2 regions of the Ferriphaselus amnicola genome follow, and region 1 is predicted to be linked to the other one. Evidence: predicted binding sites of a transcription regulator. Region 1 holds the regulator's gene; the other holds the start of a gene.
What was found. The regulator sigma-54, encoded in region 1, starts transcription at its own class of promoters, with help from an activator protein. The targets are predictions, from matches to a motif close to TGGCACNNTTCCTGCT.

Region 1 (3,417 bases):
CTCTTCGGCGAAGCCAGCATGAAGCGCAGTAACGACGAAGTTCATGGCGATCACATCACCTATGACTCCAAGACCGAGATATTCCATGTGGACAGCTCGCGAACTCCGAATTCCGGCCAGCGAGGCCGAGTTCGCGCAGTCATTCAGCCTAGGAACGAGAGCATCCCAGCCCCCACGGATCCAGTGTCCATCCGGCCTTCGACCAGTTTAGGTAAGCCATGAGTGAATTGCGCACCACCTCGCTGAGGAAGCAGTACCGCGCCCGCACTGTGGTGCAAGACGTATCTCTATCCGTGCACAGCGGCGAAGTGGTCGGCCTGCTCGGCCCTAACGGTGCAGGAAAAACCACCAGCTTCTATATGATCGTAGGCTTGGTTGCAGCAGATGGCGGAGACATCTACATCGACCAGCACAAGATCACTCATGCGCCCATTCATCGCCGTGCCCAATTAGGACTAGGCTATCTGCCACAAGAGGCCTCGATTTTCCGTCGCTTGACGGTGGCCGAAAACATTCGCGCCGTACTGGAGTTGCGCGGACTCCCTCTCGCCCAACAGGAATCGACGCTAGAAACCTTGCTAGACGAGTTACATATCAGCCACATACGCGACAATCCCGCCATGAGTCTCTCTGGAGGCGAACGACGGCGCTGCGAGATCGCACGCGCGCTGGCCACCGATCCGCGTTTTATTCTGCTGGATGAACCCTTTGCCGGCGTTGACCCCATCGCCGTGCTAGATATCCAGAAGATCATCCGTTTTCTCAAAGAACGCGGCATCGGTGTGCTGATTACCGACCATAACGTGCGGGAAACCTTGGGCATCTGCGACCGCGCCTACATCATCAACGCTGGCGCAGTGATGGCGGAAGGCAAGCCCGAGGAAATCATCTATAATGAAGCCGTGAGGAAAGTGTATCTCGGCGAGCACTTCAAACTATAAAAGTGACGCCCACCTAATAATCGTTGGCATGAAAGCATCACTACAACTCAGGCAATCCCAGCAACTGACGCTCACACCGCAGTTGCAGCAATCTATCCGCTTACTGCAACTCTCTACCTTGGAGATCAATCAGGAAACTGCGCGACTGCTGGATGAGAATCCGTTCTTGGAGCGCGAGGAAGACGAGATCACCTCGTTTGCCACGAGTACGGCAAGCACCACCTCCACCAGCCCCGAGCAGCCTGAAAGAGAATCATCCAAGGCCGAGGAAGACTGGAGCGAGCTGTCTTATAGCCCTAGCTCAGCCAGCTCTGATGACGAAGATGACCACTATCCCGAGACAGCCGCCAGCTCCCCAAGTCTGCGCGAGCATCTCCTGACCCAACTCAGCCTCAGCCAACTCGACCACCATGACCGCCAACTGATTGCACTGCTAATTGACGCGCTAGATGATGGCGGCTTTCTGGCACAGTCATTGGAAGACATCTTCGAGATGCTACCGGAAGAGTTAGATGTCACGCTAGATGATCTAGAAACTGCACTCGTCCAGTTGCAACATCTAGATGAGCCTGGCATCGCGGCACGCGATTTATCTGAGTGTTTGTCCTTGCAGCTGCGCGCCCTGCCAGCCACCACCCCGAGTCGGCAACTAGCGATACAACTCACGGACAAGCATCTCGATCTCCTGGCTGCTCACGACTACACCCGCCTCAAACGGCTGCTACACTGTGACGAAGATGGTCTGCGTGCGGCTCAAGCCCTCATTCTGCAACTCAATCCGCGCCCAGCCGCGCGTTACGAGCAACGGGTCAGCGATTACGTCGTGCCCGACGTCATCGTCGAGCGCCAGCGTGGTCGCTGGGCGGCCCGCCTCAACCCAGAAGCTATGCCACGTTTACGCGTGAACCAACTTTACGCCAACATCATGCAGCGCCGTGATGAGCAAAGTTCGCAACAGATGACTGGGCAGTTACAGGAAGCACGTTGGTACATCAAGAATCTGCAACAGCGCTTCGACACCATCTTGCGCGTATCGCAAGCCATCGTGGAGCGGCAGCGTATGTTCCTTGAGCATGGCGAAGTCGCCATGCGCCCGCTCGTGCTGCGCGAGATCGCTGAACAGCTTGAATTACACGAATCGACCATTTCACGAGTCACCACACAGAAGTTCATGCTAACTCCACGTGGTATCTTTGAACTCAAATATTTTTTCGGCAGCGGCGTCTCCACCGACAGCGGCGGGGCATGTTCCTCCACCGCCATCCGCGCCTTAATCAAGCAACTGGTCTCTCAGGAAGATGCTCATCATCCGCTGAGCGACAGCCGTTTGGCAGAAATCCTCGTGTCGCAGGGCATACAAGTCGCTCGGCGCACTGTGGCAAAATACCGGGAATCGCTAAATATCCTCCCGGTCAATCTTCGTAAATCACTCTAACAAAGGAGCAACCATGAACCTCAACCTCAGCGGACATCATCTAGACATCACTCCCGCCATTCGTGAGCATGTGGTCAGCAAACTGGGCAAGATCAAGAAACACTTCGACAACGTGCTGGATGTCACCGTAATCCTATCGGTGGACAAGCTCGAACAAAAGGCAGAAGCCACCGTCCATATCAGCGGCAAAACAATCTTCGTGGAATGCCAAGATGCCAACCTGTACGTCGCCATCGACGAGCTGATCGAGAAGTTGGATCGCCAAGTGTTGAAGCACAAGGAAAAGAACACCGCGCGTCGTCATGACGACTCCGGCAAGATCGTTGAAGCAGAATAACCTTTAGTGGGCGGTCTAATGGCCGCCCTTTTTCATGGGAACAAACCATGGGTTTAATTAGTAACCTCCTGCCGCCCGAAAATGTCATGGTGGATGCCGAATCCACCAGCAAGAAGCGTGTGTTCGAACGAGTCGGCATCTTATTTGAGAACACTCGCAACATCGGGCGCAGTCAGGTATTCGACAGTCTGTTCGCGCGCGAGAAACTCGGCTCGACCGGGCTGGGGCAAGGCGTTGCCATTCCACATGGCCGCGTCAAGGGACTGCGCGATCCAATCGCCTGTTTCATCCGAACCACCACCCCGATCCCCTTCGATTCACCGGATGGGCTGCCGGTGAGCCTGATCTTTGTCCTGCTGGTACCGGAACGGGCGACCGATCTGCACCTACAGCTGTTAGGCGAACTAGCACAGATGTTCTGCGAAAAATCCTTCCGAGATCAACTGCTCGCCAGCGATGACCCAGCCGTTCTTTACCAACTGTTCGCCAACTGGCAAGCCTAGGCGGAGGCTTTGATATGGCTCAGGTAGATATTCGGCGGCTGTTCGAAGACAAGCAAGAGCGACTAGGTTTGGTATGGGTCGCTGGAGAAGGTGGCGCCGACAAGATCCTCGACAGCGAGCTCGTCAATGCGTCGAACAAAGGCTTGATCGGCCACATGAATCTGATCCACCCGAACTGGGTGCAAGTATTCAGTAGCATCG
Region 2 (3,417 bases), 260 kb from region 1:
CTTCAGCAAAGGGCTAGGGGAGTCTTCGCAAAGTTCGCACGATATGGAAGGCTCAGTGGACGATTTGCTCACTTCGCTGGGAGGGGACGACGATGAGTTAGGCGCTAATCCAGAGGACATTAGTGCGGCAGCCGACAACGAACTGGTCAAACTGGTTAACAAGATCATCGTCGATGCGTACAAGATGGGCGCGTCCGACATCCACATTGAGCCAGCGCCGGGGAAAGCCAAAACGCTGATTCGCTTCCGTAAGGATGGTTCGCTGTTGCCGTACATCGAGGTGCCCGCCTCGTATCGCAATGCGCTCATCACCCGCATCAAGATCATGTGCGATTTGGACATTTCCGAGAAGCGCAAACCGCAAGATGGCAAGATCAAGTTCAAAAAGTTTGGCCCTCTCGACATCGAGCTGCGGGTTGCGACGCTACCCTCGCAAGGCGGTGTCGAAGACATCGTGATGCGTATTCTTGCCTCGGGCGAGCCGCTGCCAGTCGAGAAGCTTGGACTTTCTCCGTACAACCTAGAGATGCTGAAGAGCGTGGTCAGCAAACCCTACGGCTTGTTCTTTGTCTGCGGCCCGACCGGTTCTGGTAAAACGACCACGCTGCACTCTATCCTGAGCTCGCTCAATAAGCCGGATACCAAGATCTGGACGGCGGAAGACCCTGTGGAAATCACCCAGAAGGGGCTGCGTCAGGTTCAGATCAACAAGAAGGCGGGGCTGGATTTCGCCACCATCATGCGCGCCTTCCTACGTGCCGACCCAGACATCATCATGGTTGGCGAAATGCGCGACAAGGAAACCGTCTCCATCGGTATCGAGGCTTCGCTTACTGGTCACTTGGTGTTTGCCACCTTGCACACAAATAGCGCGCCGGAGTCCATCACCCGTTTGCTGGATATGGGCATGGATCCATTCAACTTCGCGGATGCGCTGCTCGGTGTGTTGGCGCAGCGCCTGACTAAGCGTTTGTGCAAGGATTGCCGCAAGAGCTACATCGCGTCGGAAGATGAGATCGACTTGTTGCTAACGGAGTACTCTGATGAACTGAAGCATATCGAGCGTTGGCAAAACGACCCCGAGGCGGCGCGAGAGGCCTTACGCGCAGAATGGGCGCGTACCTTTGCTGATGCGAATGGGCAGTTCACCTTATACCAGCCGGTTGGGTGTGATAGCTGCGCTGGAACTGGCTACCGTGGCCGACTTGGTTTGCACGAATTGTTGGTGGGTACCGATGCTATGAAGAAAAACATCCAAGAGCATGCGCGAGTGGCCGAGATGATCGTCACGGCACTGGGCGAAGGGATGCGTACCTTGAAGCAAGACGGTATCGAGAAAGTGTTGCAAGGTTTCACTGATATGCATCAAGTGCGCTCAGTCTGTATCAAGTGACGAAAATTGTCAGTGCTATGCTCGGGATGGGCAGCTTCACTGATTGAAGCTGCTGAATTTGGATTCTTGAGTGTGTATATATCTCAATATAATCAAATGAATGATTATTTTTTTTAAGGTTGGCATGAAGCCTGCTTTTGTTACTCCGTGGCGGTATGACCCACTCTAAACCCAAGGAGATAGAAATGAAAAAAGTACAACAAGGTTTCACCCTGATCGAACTGATGATCGTTGTCGCCATCATCGGTATCTTGGCCGCCGTCGCGATCCCGGCTTACAGCAACTACACCAAGAAAGCTAAGTTCAGCGAAGTGCTGTCCATCAGCGAATCCTATCAAAAGGCAGTGACCGTGTGCCAGAACGATCTGGGCACCTTCACTGGTTGCGCACATGCGACTAATGGTATCCCCGCTGCGCCCGCTGCTACCGCTAATCTGGCCAGCGTTGCAGTAGCTGATGGCGTTGTTACTGCTACAGGAACAGCTGCATCGGGTGGTTATACTTCGGTGTTGACGCCTGCATTGAATGCCGCAGGTAGCGCGATCACTTGGACACAAAGTGGCACTTGCTTGGCAGCTGGCTTCTGTAAGTAATTCGGCTCGCTAAAGTGAAACGCCCGCTTCGGCGGGCGTTTTTCATTGAGTGTCACACAAAGCTATTTCTTCTTGTGGACGGCCAACATTTCGTACAACTCTTTCAACTCACTCTCGATCGCTGCATTCTGATAGAAGTCGGTGCCGCTTTGCTTAGCCAGTTGCATATGTTGGATAGAGCCCATCAGGTTGCCTTGCAACAAGGCGGAATAGGCCAGGGCGCGGTGTGAGGATTGCGGCTGATCCATCCCCGCATAGGCTTGAGCTTGGAGTTCGTACAGTCTAGGGTCGGTAGGCGTGCCGGTGATACGTTCCTCCAGCAGTTTGATGACTTGCGTATAGCTCTGCTGTTTGAGAAGTAGGTCGGCATAGTCATAGACCAGCGCACGATGTTGCGGGTAGCTTTGCAAGGCCTGCTTGTAGAAGGCGCTGACATCCTTGATGGAGTGCTTGCGGCTTAATAGTTGCCCCGCCAGTGTTTCCAGCATCGGGTTTTTTGGCGCTTGGTGGTAGAGCATGGCGAACTCTAGCTCTGCGCGCTCCATCTTGCGCTGGCGCAGCAAGGACAGCACCAAGCCGTAGCGTTGAGCGACTGGATCGCCGAATTTCTGCGGCCCTAGGGCGGCAGTGAAGTAAGCGACAGCGCTAGAGGGGCTTTTTTCTATGGACTGCAACTTGGCACGTATCAGACGAAAAGTCAGGCTGTCAGCCACCAATTTGTAGGGCAATTGTTGTACCCGATTTTCCACGTCGGCAATCCGATCCGAGGTCAATGGGTGAGTGCGCAGATAAGAGGGGGCATTCCCTTCCAATAAACCATTGGCCTTTTGCATACGCTCGAAGAAGGCGGGCATGGCGCGAGTGTCGAAGCCTGAGCGCTCCAACAGTTCGATGCCGATGCGGTCAGCTTCCTTTTCATAGGTGCGGGTGAAGTCCAGTCTGCGCTGCATGATGCTTGCTTGCGCGCCGACCATGGCCGCCTGCGAGGCCTGAGGGTTGTTGCGTGCCGCGAGGATCGCGACGGCCACTGCCGCCATCGAGGCTAATGTGTCGTATTTCTGGCCGGCGATCATCCGAGCCAGATGGTGCTGAGTCACGTGCGAAATCTCGTGTGCCAGCACTGAAGCCAGTTCGGACTCGGTTTGGGCAGTGAGGATCAGCCCGACATTGACGCCAATGAAGCCGCCGGGTAAGGCGAAGGCGTTGACATTGTTTTCGTTGAGGGCGAAGAACTCGAAGTCTTGCGAGGGTTCGTTACTGTTTCCGACCAAGCGGTAACCGAGTTGATTGAGGTAGTCATTGACCTCTGGATCGCTCAGGTAGCTTTTGCTGGCGCGAATCTCGAACATGCTCTGCCGGCCAATTTGACGTTCCTGTTGCGGCGAGATGGTTTCCTGCGAAGTGTCGCCCAAATCCGGTAGGCCGTCAGCG

Region 2: the regulator sigma-54 is predicted to act here: its motif matches at 1,514-1,529, upstream of OYT1_RS04085 (pilin).

Annotation. Positions count from the first base shown of each region.
Region 1 is NZ_AP018738.1:583,721-587,137, reverse strand. It holds gene lptA (lipopolysaccharide transport periplasmic protein LptA) at 1-222, shown strand, start outside; gene lptB (LPS export ABC transporter ATP-binding protein) at 219-941, shown strand; gene OYT1_RS02785 (RNA polymerase factor sigma-54) at 970-2,376, shown strand; gene hpf (ribosome hibernation-promoting factor, HPF/YfiA family) at 2,390-2,713, shown strand; gene OYT1_RS02775 (PTS sugar transporter subunit IIA) at 2,761-3,216, shown strand; gene hprK (HPr(Ser) kinase/phosphatase) at 3,231-3,417, shown strand, end outside.
Region 2 is NZ_AP018738.1:848,698-852,114, forward strand. It holds gene OYT1_RS04080 (GspE/PulE family protein) at 1-1,393, shown strand, start outside; gene OYT1_RS04085 (pilin) at 1,579-1,986, shown strand; gene OYT1_RS04090 (M48 family metalloprotease) at 2,049-3,417, opposite strand, start outside.